Regions from separate parts of the Pseudomonas sp. LBUM1657 genome, predicted to be linked through region 2. Evidence: riboswitches for the same ligand, from Rfam matches in the RefSeq annotation. Region 2 holds a riboswitch; the other holds the start of a gene.

Region 1 (8,383 bases), 1.9 Mb from region 2:
AAGAGCATGGCGTTGGCAATAATGAACATCAGCATGATGCTCAGCTTGGCCGAGTCCAGCAGGACCTTTGGCGTTTCGCGGAACGTTAAGTCTTTGTAGACGAACAAGGCGATGAAGGCCGAGTACACGGCCGCCACCGCCGCAGCTTCGGTGGGGGTGAACATCCCGGAGTAGATACCCCCCAAGATGATGAACATCAGCAATAGACCCCAGATCGCCTGGCGTGCCGTGCCAAGCCATTCACGGAACGTCGCGCGCGGCATGGCGGGCAGTTTTTTCTTCACGGCGACGATGTAGATTGCCACCATCAACGCCAGCCCCAGCAGCAGGCCCGGTAACACGCCCGCCATGAACAATTTGCCGACAGACGTTTCGGTCGCGGCTGCGTAGACCACCATGACGATCGAGGGTGGAATCAGGATGCCCAAGGTCCCCGCGTTACAGACGATCCCTGCACCGAAGGCCTGCGGATAACCGGAGCGGACCATGCCGGCAATGGCAATCGAACCCACCGCGGCGACAGTGGCCGGGCTCGATCCGGAAAGGGCAGCGAACAACATGCACGCCAACACGGCAGCGATGGCCAGACCACCACGGATATGGCCGACGCAGGCATTGGCAAAGTCAATCAGTCGCCGAGCGACGCCACCGGTGGTCATGAAGGCCCCCGCGAGCAGAAAGAACGGGATGGCCAGCAGGGTGTAGTGCTCGGACGTCTCGAACAGTTTGATCGCCAGAGAGCGCACGGAGTCAGGACTGAAGAAAACGATGGTCAGTGAGCCCGCCAACCCCAGGGAGATGGCAATGGGAACGCCGATCAACATCAGCACGAACAGCGATGCAAACAGGAAGGCAATGGTCATGACTTGTCATCCTCGTGTTCGGTCAGTTTCATCGCATCTGCGGCTTCATCGGCCAAGCCCAGGCCGGTCTGCCTGTTTTGCAGGATGCGCACGAGAATTTCAGCGAAACGGATGAAGACCAAGGCGAACCCTACGGGGACGATCAACCCAATGTGCCATTGCATGATCCCGTACTGGCCCAGGTCTTCGGCACCTATGCGCGCAATCATCAGGGTCTGGATCCACCCGAAACTGGCAATGCTGAGCAGTCCGGCATAAGTCAGGCAGAAAATACAGGCGATGATGCCAATGAGCCGTTGCACCCGTTTACTAGCCAGCCTGACCAGCGCGTCGACGCCGATATGGCCTGCCGTGCGCACGCCGTACGACAGGCCGAAAAATATCAGCCAGCCAAACAAGGCCTTGGTCAGTGAGGTGCTCCAAGTCATAGCCTGGGCCATTCCCATGACCCCATCGCCGATGGCGAACAGCGATTCGCTGGCGCCTTCCCAGCTCTCGGCGAGGCTGTAGAACAGGGTGTAGAGATTGTTGAGGACAACGTAGACGAATGTTACCAACGTCATGGCGGCCAGCAGGAAGACGATGAAGCCTTCCTCGAAGTGTTCCCAGATGCGCCGAATAGCATTCATGGATGGCATCTCCTGTAGCGGATGACAGGCAGGTGCTGCCAGGGCGGCAACACCTGTCGTCCACCGATCATTGGGCCTGGTTGGCAGCTTCAGCAGCAGTGATCAGCTCGGCGCCGATATCGCCTTCGAACTTCTTCCACACTGGCTTCATCGCGACACGCCATTGGTCGCGCTGCTCAGGCGTCAGGGTGATGATCTCGGTGGTTTTGGCCGCAATGATGCTCTGCTTGGCGTTCTGATTCAGTTGCTCGGCCTCTTTGTTCACATGGGCGGTGACTTCGACGAGGATCTTGTCCAGCTCGCCACGAAGCTCCGGCGATAAACCACTCCAGAACTTGGTGTTGGTGATTAGCATGTAGTCCAGTACACCGTGGTTGGATTCGGTGATGTACTTCTGCACTTCATGCATTTTCTGGCTGTAGATGTTCGAGTAAGGATTCTCCGCGCCGTTGACGACACCGGTCTGCAAGCCTTGATAAACCTCGGCGAAACTCATCTTGCGCGGATTGGCGCGTATGACCTTGAACTGCTCCTCGAGCACTGCAGAGGCCTGCACCCGGAACTTCAGGCCACGGGCATCACCCGGCACTCGTAGCGCTTTGTTCGCGGACAGTTGTTTCATCCCGTTGTGCCAATAGGCCAGTCCTGTGATGTTTTTGTCTTCCATGGACTTGAGCAGTCCCTGGCCCTGCGGACTCAGCTGGAAGCGGTCAACAGCGGTGATGTCATCAAACAGGAAAGGCAGGTCGAACAGTTGAACGGTCTTGGTGTAGTGCTCGAACTTGGCCAGCGACGGTGCAATCATCTGTACGTCCCCGAGCAGTAAGGCCTCCATCTCTTTGCCATCGCCAAACAACGAGGAGTTGGGGTAGACCTCGACTTTGACCTTGCCGGGCAAGCGTTCTTCCACCAATTTCTTGAACAACAGGGCGCCCTGGCCTTTGGGAGTCTGCTCTGCAACGACGTGGGAGAATTTTATAATCACCGGATCTGCAGCCATGGCCGTGCTCATGGTGCCAAGGGCAAGGGCGCAGGCGACTGCTTTCCACATAGGTTTGAACATTGGGGGGGATTCCTCTTGTTTTAGTTTTTCGTACAATTCCATGCTCTGAAAAGCATGTGCACGGCGGACAAGAGCAAGTCTAGGCAGAAAACTGCCATTTGGAGGGTGATGACTGAATGTAGTTAGAAATCTTGCATGTAATATGCTATTTCCCCTGGAAACACCCTCTTACATATGAATGCTTGGGGCGATTGCGCTAAGGGTTAGCGGTGTGCGGTGTTGGAGTGCAACCGCCCGGTGTGCCCAAAACCCTGGATGCCTGTGGAGAGGGTCGCACCGCGGAGCCCCATTTCTTTGGCCAAATCAACGATCCAGTCGCCGAGCATCTTTCCCTGATAACGACGGTTCTGTTGGGTAAAGAAAATCACCAGAAAACCTTTCATTCTCATCTCCTCAACGCGTGCCAATCATTTGATAGGAAAGAAGCCCGGCAGCCGTCATCGTCAACGAGCCTAAGACATGCAATGAAATTGAGCCGAGTGCCCACAGAAGTCTGCCTTCCTGAATCAGGGCGACTGTTTCGGCGGAAAAAGTGGAAAAGGTGGTAAGTCCCCCACAGAAACCCGTAATGATCAGCAGGCGCCATTCAGGGCTTAGGGAGGGGGAGGCAGCCAAGAACGCGATGGCCAAGCCAATGATGTAGCCTCCCACCATGTTCGCTGCCACAGTCCCAGGGGGAATCGTAGGGAACAGGGCGTTGAGCTTCATGCCCAAGAGCCAGCGCAACCAGGCACCCAACGATGCGCCGACAGCGATGACTAGAAATGATTTCAGCATGGTTGTAAGTCTCCTCTGGGCTGATATGGCCGAGGAGGTGTCGATAACCGCACGATACGAGGGGGCGCTGATATGAGCTTGGAAGTCACGATCCTGTCCTGAATTGGGGGACAGGGAGACACACCTACGCACCCTGTCCAGGGTTCACGTAGGCATCATCAGCACAAAGGCGGTTAAAGGAGGAATGCCATCTCCTGTTTTCATCCTATAGCGGCGGCGCTAAGACTTTCAAGCTAACAAACACTCGTATCAGTACAGCCCGTAGAGCCGAGATTGCTTTGGTACACCATTTGCCCTCCGAGAGGCGCTGTACGGTGACGCGAGATCTTGGCGAACAGTTTCGGCACATGCCCTGCATTAACCGCCGCGTCTGCATCACCTCCACAACTGACTCAACTACGCTTTAAGTGAAGGTTGCAGGCTGCCGAACCCGCAACCGGGAGGGTCCCATGAACAGTCGCTGGTGGTGCCGCCTGCTCCTGCTGATGATACTGGTCGGGTTGCCGATGGGGTCGGTGACGGCTGCGGGCAGCATCGTGGTCCTGACGGTCAACGATGCCATTGGCCCGGCCAATGCCGATTACGTGGTGCGGGGCCTGACGCGTGCGGAGACCGAGGGCGCACAGTTGGTGGTCATCAAGCTCGACACCCCCGGCGGGCTGGACACTTCGATGCGCTTGATCATCAAGGCGATTCTGGCCAGCCCTCTGCCAGTGGCCAGTTTCGTCGCCCCCAGTGGCGCACGCGCGGCCAGCGCCGGCACCTATATCCTATATGCCAGTAACATTGCCGCCATGACCCCGGGCACCAATCTAGGCGCCGCTACGCCGGTGCAGATCGGCGGCCTGCCCGGGACCGCGCCAGATCCACCGCGCCCACCAGCCGCACCTGCCACCGACAAAAACTCACCGCCCGAGCCGCAAGATACCTTGACTCGCAAACAGATCAACGATGCAGCGGCTTACATCCGCGGCCTAGCACAACTGCGCGGACGTAACGCCGACTGGGCCGAACAAGCGGTACGTGAATCGCTCAGCCTGTCGGCCGACGAAGCGCTCAAACTCAAGGTGGTCGATTATGTAGCCAATGACGTGGCAGACCTGCTCAAGCAACTGGACGGTAAGAGCCTGAATGTCGCGGGTCAGACGTTGAAGCTGAGTACCGCCGGGGTTGCACTTCTCGATCATGCACCTGATTGGCGCACACAACTGCTGGCGGTGATCACTAACCCCAGCGTGGCATTGCTGCTGATCATGTTCGGGGTCTATGGGTTGATATTCGAATTCATGAACCCAGGGTCGGGCGTCGGTGGAGTGCTCGGTGGTATCTGCCTGTTGCTGGGGCTGTATGCCCTGCAACTTTTGCCCGTGAATTACGCCGGGGTCGGACTGATTCTGCTGGGACTCGCCTTCATGATCGCCGAGGCGTTTCTACCGAGTTTCGGTGTAATCGGCTTCGGTGGGGTGGTTGCTTTTGTAGTCGGCGCAGTGATTTTGATGGACACCGATGTACCGGGCTTCGGCATCCCGTTGGCGCTGATCATCGGCATGGCACTGATCAGCGCCCTGTTGCTGATGACTCTGGTTGGCATGGCGCTCAAGGCCCGACGCCGTGCCCTGGTCAGCGGCGATGCGGGCTTGGTCGGCAGCCTGGTCACGGTGACGGGGTTGCTGCCGGGTCTGCCGATGAGCGGCTGGGTGCAACTGCAGGGCGAAAAATGGCAAGTTCAGAGCCGCTCGCCCCTGCACCTGGGCCAACAGGTCCGGGTGGTGGCGCGCACGGGCGTGATGCTGGACGTCATTGCGCCGGATGAAACGCCACCGCGAGGAGGTTGATCCGACCGATTGAATCCACAGTTGAATGCAGTCTTTGGTGAACGACCGTTATGGGCGTTCTCTGCTGGTGATATCAGGATGTGTGCAGCCAAGTCCGATGCAAGCTGCTGGTTGGGTGGAACAGGAGTGAAGCTATCGTTGTGTGAATGACAGGTACATTACAAAAAACGTATATGTAATTTTCTAAATATTTCTAAAGCGTTCTGCCCACTGAATACCTATTCAGCTTGAAATTAAGGGCTTTTATAGGATGCTTTTCGGCAGGAATTAGGACCCTGCAGAACTATTTCGAAGCGGGGGCTTTACCTTATATGCGGGAAAACATATATTCGTTATGCCGTATATGAGCTGAGACTTCACAATGACCACCGACTCAAAGCATTTGGAGGCGTTCAGCGCCGGCACACCTCCGACTCAGGTAGATCCACGCACCTTTGAGGCGCTTTCACACATCGGTGTGAGCACCGAAGGATTACGCAGCAAGTCGATAGACGAGTTCCGTGGTGAGCGTTTCGATTACGTCATCACCTTGTGTGATAAAGCCGCAGCGGAATGCCTGTCTTTACCAAGCGCGGGTGAGGCACTGGCCTGGAGTTTTGAGGACCCGGTCACCAGCACCAAACTCGCCGCCTTCCGTCACACCCTTCACGAAATTCATGAGCGCATCAAGATGTTCGTCTTGGTCAAAAACAAACACTGAGAAAACGATATGGCTGACCATCTGACACCGACCACTGTTTTCAAATGCCTGGCTGACGACACTCGGGTGCGCACGATGATGCTCATCACTCGTGAAGGAGAGCTTTGTGTTTGCGAGCTGACCTGCGCGTTGAATGAAAGTCAGCCAAAAATCTCCAGGCACCTGGCGCAACTGCGTACTTGCGGCTTGTTGTCGGACCGTCGGCAAGGCCAATGGGTGTATTACCGACTGCACCCAAATCTCCCAGATTGGGTTCATCAAGTGCTGACCACCGTGCTGGAAAGCAACAAGCATTGGTTGAGCCCTGATGCCAAACGCCTTGATGAAATGGGTGACCGTCCTGAACGGGCAGCCGTGTGCTGTGAAAGCAAAATCGCCTGATTCCGCCTTCGACTACGAGATCGCTCGATGAAAATCCTGTTCCTCTGCACTGCCAATAGCTGTCGCAGCATTCTCTGTGAAGCGGTCTTCAATCACTTGGCACCGGAAGGCATGAAAGCCTACAGCGCGGGCAGTCAGCCCAAAGGTGAAGTGCATCCGCTGAGTCTCAAGACTCTGGAAAACGCGGGTATGTCGACGCTCGGGCTGTTCAGTAAGTCCAGCGATGTCCACGTGAACTTGGCACCTGATTTCGTCATCACTGTGTGCGACAAGGCTGCCGGTGAGGCCTGTCCGGTATTTTTCGGGCCGGCCACCAAGGCCCACTGGGGGCTGGCTGACCCTTCGGATTACCACGGAACTCAAGAAGAGATCGAGGCGGCTTTTGAAGCCACTTTGGAGCAGATCAAAACCCGTATTGAAGCCTTCCTGGCTTTACCGCTTTCGCAACTGAGTGCCCAACAGCTCAAGGCAGAGCTGGCCCTGATTGGCACGCTGTAACCACAGGAGCAATGACCATGAGTAAAAGCCGCCTTTCCTTTCTAGACCGTTACCTGACGCTGTGGATTTTTCTCGCCATGGCCCTGGGCACCGGTCTGGGGAGTCTGTTCGAAGGCTGGCCGCAGTGGCTCAACAGTCTTTCTGTGGGCACAACCAACGTCCCCATCGCTATCGGCTTAATCGTGATGATGTATCCGCCTCTGGCCAAGGTTCGTTATGAGGAACTGCCGGAAGTCTTCAAGGACAAGCGCATTCTTGTTTTGTCTTTGGTTCAGAACTGGGTCATCGGCCCGGTGTTGATGTTCGCACTAGCGATCATCTTCTTGCGGGACCAGCCGGAATACATGACGGGCCTGATCCTGATCGGCTTGGCTCGTTGCATCGCGATGGTGCTGGTCTGGAATCAGATCGCAGGTGGCAACAATCAGTACGTCGCCGGGCTGGTGGCGTTCAACAGCATCTTCCAAATCCTGTTTTTCAGTGTGTATGCCTGGGTCTTCCTTGGTCTGCTGCCGCCGCTGTTTGGGTTAGAAGGCAGTGTGATTCAGACCAGCTTTGTCAGCATTGCCGAGTCCGTCCTGATCTACCTGGGTGTGCCATTCCTGGCGGGCTTCCTGACCCGCAAGATTCTCATCGCCCGTAAAGGCGAAACTTGGTTCCAAGAACGCTTCATTCCGAAGATCAGCCCGCTGACGCTGGTGGCGCTGTTGTTGACCATCGTGGCCATGTTCAGCCTCAAGGGTGACGTGGTGCTGCAATTGCCATTCGATGTATTGCGCATCGCGATCCCTCTGACGATCTATTTCGTGGTGATGTTTTTCATCAGCTTCTGGATGGGCAAGCTGCTCAAGGCTGACTACCCGCGCACCACCGCATTGGCTTTCACCGCCGCAAGCAACAACTTCGAACTGGCGATTGCCGTGGCCATTGCCACATTTGGCCTGGCTTCTCCGGTCGCCTTTGCCACGGTGATTGGTCCGCTGGTGGAAGTACCGGTACTGATTTCCCTGGTCGGTGTGGCCCTCTGGTTGAAGCGCCGCTGGTTCGATGAATCCAAGAGCGCTATTGCGCAGGACAAAGACTATGTTTGATGACCATATCCCCCAACTCGATACCGAACTGGTTGATCTCCCATCGACAGACAAACTCGGTATCGAAAAGACCTCCATTCATAAACCGCGAATTTTGCTGCTGTACGGATCAATCCGTGGGCGCTCCTTCAGTCGCCTGATGGTCGAGGAGGCTGCTCGACTGCTGGAGCACTTCGGCGCCGAGGCGCGGATTTTCAATCCTTCAGGCTTGCCGCTGCCAGATGACGCCCCCGACGATCATCCCCGTGTGAAGGAACTGCGCGAGCTGATGCTGTGGTCCGAGGGGCAGGTCTGGTGCTCTCCAGAACGTCACGGCTCCATGAGCGCAGTGTTCAAAGCGCAGATCGACTGGGTGCCGCTGGCCATGGGCGCAGTGCGCCCGACCCAGGGCAAAACCCTCGCCGTCATGCAGGTGTGCGGTGGCTCGCAGTCGTTCAACGTGGTCAATCAGCTACGAGTGCTGGGACGTTGGATGCGCATGTTCACCATCCCCAACCAATCCTCTGTGCCGAAGGCCTATATGGAATTCGACGACAACGGCCGGAT
Region 2 (8,383 bases):
CATGCTCACCAGTAATCCGCGAACCTATTACCACCAGCTCGCTGCATTGGTCGGCTGGACAAGCGTGCTGCGGCTGTTCCGTCTGCGCCAACGCACGCTGATCCTCACCGGCGACCGCGACCCCTTGGTACAGATGTACAACGCGCATATCCTGCACTGCAGCATCCGACGTGCCGAAGTGCACGTCCTGACGGGGGAAGGGCATTTTTTCGTGGTGACCAGCGCGAAGCGAACTGCCGAACTCATACGCGAATTCCTCAGCCAGCAGCACGATGATGAAGAGCCGGCGCCCATGATCGCCAGCGGCAGGCTAAGGCCACGCCTGCTCTAATCCGGGAAGTCGTTCGCCTTTATTGCTGCACCCTAGGGTCTCGATACTCTTGGTACATCCATATTGATCTTGCGCCGGAAAGCTTCAGAGAAACTGTAAACCGAGAAGGCAATCACCCCCAAGGCCACCACCATCAAAATGAGCCATCCAACTGGTAGATTCTGGAGCGCGTCTAGCGCTTCCTTCATACCAGGTGGAGCCATGGCTTGATAAGTGGAGCCACTGACTGCCAGCAGCAATGTATAAACACGACTCCACGGGCAATGCCTAAGGGATCAAGTTCATATCGCGCAGTTTGTCGAACACATCGAAAAATGCTTGATCGCTCGCCTGGTAGGCGGTGAAACCCATAGCCCGGCTCTTTGACATATCCGTGACAACTTCTATTGGTCGACCGAGGTCAGCGTCGGTGTGCCACGGGGACACCAAGCGCCCGATATCGGATTCTTTCAAGCCGTGTTCCGCTACGATTTGCGTCCAGGCAACTTGATCGTCAGCCATTTGCTTTTCAAGCGGCGAGAGGGTTGCGGGGTAATCGGCCGGAGGCAAACCGAAGTATTCGGCGATTCTGCTCCACATCCATTTCCAACGGAATATATCGCCATTGGTAACATTGAATGCCTGATTGGCCGCAGCCGGTGTGGTGGCTGCCCACATTTGTTGTTTCGCCAGCTGACGCGCGTCGGTCATATCGGTGAGGCTGTCCCACTGTGTCTTTGATCCGGGAAACACAAAAGGACGACCGGTTTGTTTGCAAATCGATGCATAGACGGCGAGGGTGGTGGCCATGTTCATCGCGTTTCCTACGGCAACCCCGGTAACGGTATGCGGGCGATGCACGCTCCAAGTGAAGCCGTCCTTTTCTGCGGCGGCGAAGAGTTCGTCTTCTTGGGCGTAGTAGAAATTTTCGATGTCCAGACGACCCTGCTCTTCGCGAAAAGGTGTTTGAGGAAGGCTACCTCAACCATACGCTTCGAACGGGCCGAGGTAGTGTTTGAGGCCAGTGACCAGTGCTACGTGCTTGACACTTTTGGCTGGGCGAATGGCGGCGAGTAGGTTGTGTACCATGGCGGCGTTGACGCGAATATTCTCGGCCTCCGTGGCTTGCCTTGACCATGTGGTGATGAATACATGAGTGGGCTTCAAATCCGCCAGCGCATGTTCCAGCGACGCCGGATCCTGAAGATCTGCCGCTACAGGGATCATTCCGGGGGCCTGTGACGGATGTCGCGACAGCGCGGCGACCTGCCACTTGTTTTCGATCAGTAACTTACTGATGGCGCTGCCAACGATGCCGCTGGCGCCCACGACCAATGCTGTCTGAGTCATACGTTTCTCCTGGATGTAGAGTTGGGAGCCCGCATAAGCAGCAGAGGTTCAACCAAAAGCGGATACACATTTGCGTCCCCTATGTACCTGGCAGATCGATTCGCATCGAACAGTCGCTTGGCCATCCACCACCTTTGAGGCCTGTCTGACAGTGATTTTGATTTGGGTACAAAAGGGCCCGAATAACGTAGTGCCGGTCAGTTCAACTGAACGGCATTACCTTCGGTGGAATTCGAGTTCTTAGTATCTTGAATATCCAGCCGTCGCTGCTATAGGATGAAATCAGGAGATGGCATTCCTCCTTTAACCGCCTTTGTGCTGATGATGCCTACGTGAACCCTGGACAGGGTGCGTAGGTGTGTCTCCCTGTCCTCCAATTTAGGACAGGATCATGACCTCTATTCTCATATCAGTTCCCTCTCGTAATCTGCGGTTATCAGCACCTCCTCGGCTCTACCGGCCCAGAGGAGACTTGCATCCATGCTGAAATCACTTCTAGTTATCGCCATCGGCGCATCGCTTGGTGCTTGGTTGCGCTGGATCTTGGGCATGAAGCTCAACGCCCTGTTCCCTACGATTCCCCCAGGTACTGTGGTCGCCAATATGGTCGGGGGCTACATCATTGGCCTCGCCATAGCGTTTTTGGCCGCATCCCCGTCCCTAAGCCCTGAGTGGCGCCTGCTGATCATCACGGGGTTCTGTGGGGGACTTACCACCTTTTCCACTTTTTCAGCCGAAACAGTCGCCCTGATTCAGGAAGGCAGACTGCTGTGGGCACTCGGCTCGATTTCATTGCACGTTGTGGGCTCGTTGGCGATGACGGCTGCCGGGCTTCTGTCCTATCAAATGATTGGCACGCGCTGAGGACATGAAGATGAAAGGTTTTCTGGTGATTTTCTTTACCCAACAGAACCGTCGCTATCAAGGAAAGATGCTCGGCGACTGGATCGTTGATTTAGCCAAAGAAATGGGCCTGCGTGGAGCGACCCTCTCCACAGGTATCGAAGGTTTTGGTCACACCGGTCGGCTGCATTCCTCGCATTTTTTTTTGCTGGCAGATCAGCCGACGGAGATTCGAATGGCTATCACAAAGGAGGAATCCGATAGGTTATCTTCCTCGTAACTCAGCAGCGAATCTCTCCCGCAAGACCTTGTTTTACGTCTCACTGTTCGAATGGATTAGGGGTGTATCTGCCGTAAAACTTTTTACGCTTTCTTTACGGTAGGTGTTTTTGTCCACAACGATACTGGCCGCGATTTTTTAGATTGTCCATGCGCCTCGCTTTTCCGATGGCCTTGGAAAAATGTATTGCCTAAGGATGGCGTGCAGTAACTCCCCGCCAATTGAGAGAAGCGCCCCTTGAGTGAGATAGCGACCGTTGCAAATGAAGACTCCCCATCCAAAACGTCGGGAGTGGGCTTGCTCGTCGCTGCTGTCGGTGTGGTTTACGGGGACATCGGCACCAGCCCGCTCTACACGCTAAAAGAAGTATTTTCCGGCCACTACGGCGTTCAGGTAAACCACGACGGCGTGCTGGGCATTCTGTCATTGATCTTTTGGTCACTGATCTGGGTAGTCTCGATCAAATACGTGCTGTTCATCCTGCGTGCCAACAACCAGGGCGAAGGCGGCATCATGGCATTGACGGCGTTAGCCCGCCGCGCAGCAGCACCTTATCCGCACATGAGCAAGGTACTGGTGCTGCTCGGCCTGTTCGGTGCCGCACTTTTTTACGGGGACAGCATGATCACCCCGGCTATTTCGGTGCTATCAGCAGTTGAGGGGTTACAGCTGGCGTTTGACGGAATAGAGCGCTGGGTGGTGCCCTTGGCAGTGATAGTGCTGGTGGCGCTGTTCCTGATACAGAAACATGGCACGGCTCGCATCGGTATCCTGTTTGGCCCGGTCATGGTGCTGTGGTTTGTGGTGTTGGGTGCGCTCGGGATCTACGGTATTTTGCAGCGGCCCGAAGTGTTGCAAGCGCTTAACCCTGCTTGGGCAGTGCAATTCTTTGTGGTTCATCCGGGAATGGGTGTGGCGATTTTGGGCGCCGTCGTGTTGGCCTTGACCGGTGCTGAAGCGCTGTATGCTGACATGGGCCACTTTGGTCGCAAACCGATTTCCCGTGCCTGGTTCATTCTGGTGTTGCCCGGGCTGGTACTCAATTATTTTGGCCAGGGCGCCCTAATCCTGGAGAGCCCGGAGGCGGTGCGCAATCCGTTCTATCTGCTCGCGCCGAGCTGGGCCCTGCTGCCGATGGTCGCGCTTTCCACACTGGCGACCATCATCGCTTCTCAAGCAGTAATCTCTGGTGCTTTCTCCCTGACGCGCCAGGCCATCCAGCTAGGTTACGTCCCTCGCATGTTTATCCAGCACACATCGAGTCAGGAGCAGGGGCAGATTTACATCGGCACGGTCAACTGGGCGTTGATGGTCGGTGTCGTGCTGCTGGTGATCGGTTTCGAGTCGTCCAGTGCCTTGGCCGCTGCCTATGGGGTCGCTGTGACGGGCACCATGTTGATCACCACCATTCTGTCTTCGGCGGTCGTCCTGCTCCTCTGGAAAACGCCGCGCTGGCTGGCCATCCCGATGCTGCTCGGCTTTCTGTTGGTAGATAGTCTGTATTTTGCGGCCAACGCGCCGAAGATTTTTCAGGGCGGTGCCTTCCCGGTGATTGCCGGCATTGGCCTGTTCATTTTGATGACGACCTGGAAGCGGGGACGGAAAATCATCGTTGAGCGGCTTGACGAGACCGCACTTCCTCTGCCGTTGTTTATCAGCAGCATTCGTTCGCAGCCTCCGCATCGAGTCCAAGGTACAGCGGTTTTTCTGACGGCCAGGGCCGATGCTGTTCCGCATGCGCTACTGCACAATCTGCTACATAACCAGGTTTTGCACGAGCAGGTGGTACTTCTAACCGTGGTGTCCGAAGACAGTCCTCGAGTGAGTGCTAACCGACGGTTTGAGGTTGAAGCCTATGGTGAAGGGTTCTTCCGGGTCAGTCTGCACTTTGGTTTTATGGAGGAACCCGATGTGCCCCAAGCGTTGAGTCTGTGTCACTTGAATGAGCTGGACTTCAGCCCGATGCGCACGACGTACTTCCTCAGTCGGGAGACGGTGATTCCAACCAAGCGCATCGGGATGGCACGCTGGCGAGAGAGCCTGTTCGCATTTCTTCTAAAGAACGCCAACAGCAACCTGAAATATTTCAGATTGCCGCTAAACAGGGTGATTGAACTGGGGACTCAGGTGGAGATGTAAACAAGATCAAGGCCGCCTCTGCGGCCTTTTTCCTTTGGCGTGCTCGTGGTTATCACTCTTGATGCGTTTATTCTTTCAATCGGTTGCCGATGGCGCGTAGCAGTTCTTAAGCTGGATCAATATTTGGCGATCTACGCTTCTGCTAATCTCGTGTCCATAGCGTTTCAAAGAGATGACCGCATGTCCTTCGTAGACAAGTTCGTTGCTGAGATACTGGCTCTTCAGGTTGCCCTGTATCACTCCCGTGCACGGTTGGAGGCGAGGACTGATAGCGAGGCTTTGCATGATCTCAGGATAGCTGTGAGGCGCATCAGGAGCTTACTGCGACCGATGCGCACCATGAGCGAGGTGGTGGCGCTGAACATCGCGGCAGCTGAGGTGGGAAGGATAACCACACCAACTCGCGATCTGGAGGTGATGATTCAGGAACTGGAGAGCAGGGGCTTTCTTGCCCAAGTTCAGCTCAGAAAAGCGCGCTTGGCATCTAACTACTCCAAGATTCTAAAAAGCCCACACCTCAACAACTTGTTCATTCAATTGGACGAGTGGCCTACTGTTTTTCGTTCAGTTGAAGTCAACGGCGGTTTGAAGCACGCCCAGCCTCAAATTGAAAAAGCGCTAAAAAAGCAGATCGACCGGCTGCATGCTGCTGTGGATGACGTTGGATTTGATCGACACGAGTTGAGAATCCTGGTCAAGCGCACGCGCTACCTCACGGAAGCGTTTCATAGCCTTTCACCGCTTTCGCGTAAAGCTGCGAGTTCTCTAAAAGCACTGCAATCGGCTTTAGGCTCCTGGCATGATCATTATCAATGGTGTCAAAAGGTGCTGATCGAATCAGACCTGCGCCCGCTGGAAAAGGTTTGGCAGAGCTGCGCAGCTACCGCGCTCGAAAAAGCTGAGATCCAGTTGAAAGACTTGGCAACACGGCTGCCAAAATCTTCGGGCAAAAAAAAGCTGCCTAAAGTGGCAGCAGAAGAATGAGCGCGTTTTGAATGGTCTGAGTATTGCGGGCCGAAAGTTACAAATCGATGATGGTTCTTTGTCCATCGATGCCTGCACCTTAAGACAGCTCAACCACAGGTCTGTTTATGCTGATAGGCAAAGGGTGGGCTGCATTTACACGAACTTCCAGCGTTTTTACGAAAGCTTCAGCTTCGGCATAGCTGCGAAATTTGACGCACCATGCATCCATCCACACAAGCCAACCTTCGGGCGTGTTCGCTTCTTCGATTCTGATCAGCATCACGAGAATCCTTTCATGAGGTAGCTCGGGTCAATGACGAGCCTAAACAAAAGAGCTCGTACCCTTTCGACGCCTAATTTTCGACTCTCAAGTGATCCAGAGAATTGGCTGGTAGGATTCATCTGATGGCTTTTCTCAGTGCCTCAATGCCCTTTCTGACGGATTCGGCATTCAAGTCGAGCGTGGCGATAGCGCCAAGGGCGTTGCTGGAAACGCCAGTAGATCCCCTTTGATCTATCCACATTGCTATCGACTCAATGGCATCGGCCAGCGCGAGTTGGTTTTCGTGGAGGGTTTCGAGTATGTCCGGTAGTTGGGGAGGGGATGACATGGCGACATTTCCTCAGAATGAACTGAAAGACTAGCAGCGTCAGAGAGGACGTGCAGAATCATCAAAGCTATCCCGTTATGTTGTACAACCGACAGTAATCAGCCCATGACACATTGACCATTTCGGCTATCTCCTTGTGCGCGGCAAGAATACGTTGGTGCGCCTGTTCTTCGGAGGTCGCAATCAATTGCAGTGTCAACTCCCAAGAGCCTACACCCAGTCTCTCGGCTTCATTCTCGTATGCCTGCTCAATCAGCTCCTGCTGTTCATTGGTACTCAGCATGCGGATGCGTTTCTTGAAGGTCGGGTTGTTGGTCAAGAAGCGAGCGCGTGCGTCCTGGGATTCTTTCGGAGTCAGCAAGCAGTCTCCCTGTCGCGATTCAACGACCCGAATTTTGGCCTTCGAAAGCGATGAGTTTTCTGGTGTAGCTGTTTATTGTCTGCTCCTATGTAGAGGCGTTGAGCAGCAGCCACTTGCCCAGCGCTGTAATACCACCAAGGATACTCATGCTCGGCTTGCGAAGGCGGGGCGCTCGTTGTAGGGCACCCCTGTTCGACCTGACTTAGTAGACCTGAGGCACGATGAGTTCCGATGGCGTCGGGTTGCGGGAGTAGTCCTCCTGCCGCACGCGCTGAGGCAGTTCAATCATGGTTAGCTCCACTTCTTCGTAGGGCATCTGCCCGAGCAGATGATGGATGCAGTTGAGGCGGGCTTTTTTCTTGTCGTCGGCTTGCACCACCCACCATGGTGCTTCGGCGATGTGGGTGCGTTCGAGCATGATTTCCTTGGCCTTGGTGTAGGCCTCCCAGCGCCGACGGGATTCCAGATCCATGGGGCTGAGTTTCCACTGCTTAAGCGGGTCATGGATGCGGCTGAGAAAGCGCAGGTGCTGTTCCTGGTCGGAAATGGAAAACCAGTATTTAATCAACTGAATGCCGGAGCGAGCGAGCATCCGCTCAAACTCTGGCACCGTGCGGAAAAACTCTTCGTACTGATCGTCATTGCAAAACCCCATGACCTTTTCGACCCCGGCGCGGTTGTACCAACTACGGTCGAAGAGCACTATTTCACCAGCTGCCGGCAGGTGCGAGACGTAGCGCTGGAAGTACCATTGGGTACGTTCGCGGTCATTGGGTGCAGGCAGTGCGGCGACACGACAGACCCGAGGATTGAGTCGTTGGGTAATGCGCTTGATAACACCACCTTTGCCGGCTGCATCACGTCCTTCGAACAGAATCACTACTTTGTGACCAGTCTTGACCACCCAGCTTTGCAGCTTCACCAGTTCGCCTTGCAGGCGGAACAGTTCGCTGAAGTAGAGTCGTCGGGCTTCCTTCTCACTTCCGTCCTTGGCGTGTTCATCGAATAGCGCATTCAGGTCATGCCCGTCTTCGGATAATTCCAGTTCCAGCTCTTCGTCACTGTGATCGAGCAGCTCGCGGTGGATGCGCTGTATCAGGGTGTCTTCGATTGAGGGCATGGGACAAACTCGTGTCGGGAAGGGCCTGGCAAAGTGTTAGTCGTAACTTGTTACGAATTAATTACATCAACTTGTGATTTGGGGCAACCAGATAAGGAGTGTGGCCACCAGCGCCATGTGATAGCTGCCTAGATAGACAAGTGATGTCAGCGACATTTTTATGCCATTCGATTTTCATAAAAACGTCACAAAATTGTTGCAGAGTTTGGGAGCCCGATATCACAAGGAGTTCCTTCGATGAAAAGTTTCATGAAGTCTGCTGCGCTCGCCATTACGGTTTCTCTTTGTGCCACCTCAGTGTCCTTTGCTGCGGAAAGCGTTCGCCTGACGGGTTCCGGCGCCAGTTTTCCGGCTCCGATTTATCTCACCTGGTTCAAGGATTTCAGCAAGAAAAGCGCTGGCG

Evidence for each region. A riboswitch is a leader RNA that binds a small molecule or an ion and turns the genes downstream of it on or off. The one in region 2 is predicted to bind fluoride.
Region 1: another riboswitch for fluoride. It lies ahead of crcB (fluoride efflux transporter CrcB); the one in region 2 lies ahead of crcB (fluoride efflux transporter CrcB).

What each region holds. Positions count from the first base shown of each region.
Region 1 covers NZ_CP166799.1:5,123,783-5,132,165, reverse strand. Annotated here, with positions in the region: gene dctM (C4-dicarboxylate TRAP transporter large permease protein DctM) at 1-863, opposite strand, end outside; gene ACA055_RS23740 (TRAP transporter small permease) at 860-1,492, opposite strand; gene ACA055_RS23735 (TRAP transporter substrate-binding protein) at 1,560-2,555, opposite strand; partial or broken gene ACA055_RS23730 (DUF190 domain-containing protein) at 2,774-2,938, opposite strand; gene crcB (fluoride efflux transporter CrcB) at 2,949-3,332, opposite strand; fluoride riboswitch at 3,475-3,536, opposite strand; gene ACA055_RS23720 (NfeD family protein) at 3,782-5,167, shown strand; gene ACA055_RS23715 (arsenate reductase ArsC) at 5,529-5,867, shown strand; gene ACA055_RS23710 (metalloregulator ArsR/SmtB family transcription factor) at 5,877-6,248, shown strand; gene ACA055_RS23705 (arsenate reductase ArsC) at 6,276-6,746, shown strand; gene arsB (ACR3 family arsenite efflux transporter) at 6,764-7,837, shown strand; gene arsH (arsenical resistance protein ArsH) at 7,830-8,383, shown strand, end outside.
Region 2 covers NZ_CP166799.1:3,185,024-3,193,406, forward strand. Annotated here, with positions in the region: gene ACA055_RS14665 (alpha/beta fold hydrolase) at 1-331, shown strand, start outside; partial or broken gene ACA055_RS14670 (DUF1206 domain-containing protein) at 364-647, opposite strand; partial or broken gene ACA055_RS14675 (SDR family oxidoreductase) at 599-1,660, opposite strand; fluoride riboswitch at 1,937-1,998, shown strand; gene crcB (fluoride efflux transporter CrcB) at 2,141-2,524, shown strand; partial or broken gene ACA055_RS14685 (DUF190 domain-containing protein) at 2,535-2,771, shown strand; gene ACA055_RS14690 (potassium transporter Kup) at 3,021-4,922, shown strand; gene ACA055_RS14695 (CHAD domain-containing protein) at 5,103-5,906, shown strand; gene ACA055_RS14700 (hypothetical protein) at 5,986-6,168, opposite strand; gene ACA055_RS14705 (hypothetical protein) at 6,287-6,499, opposite strand; gene ACA055_RS14710 (DUF6388 family protein) at 6,567-6,860, opposite strand; gene ppk2 (polyphosphate kinase 2) at 7,063-7,980, opposite strand; gene pstS (phosphate ABC transporter substrate-binding protein PstS) at 8,218-8,383, shown strand, end outside.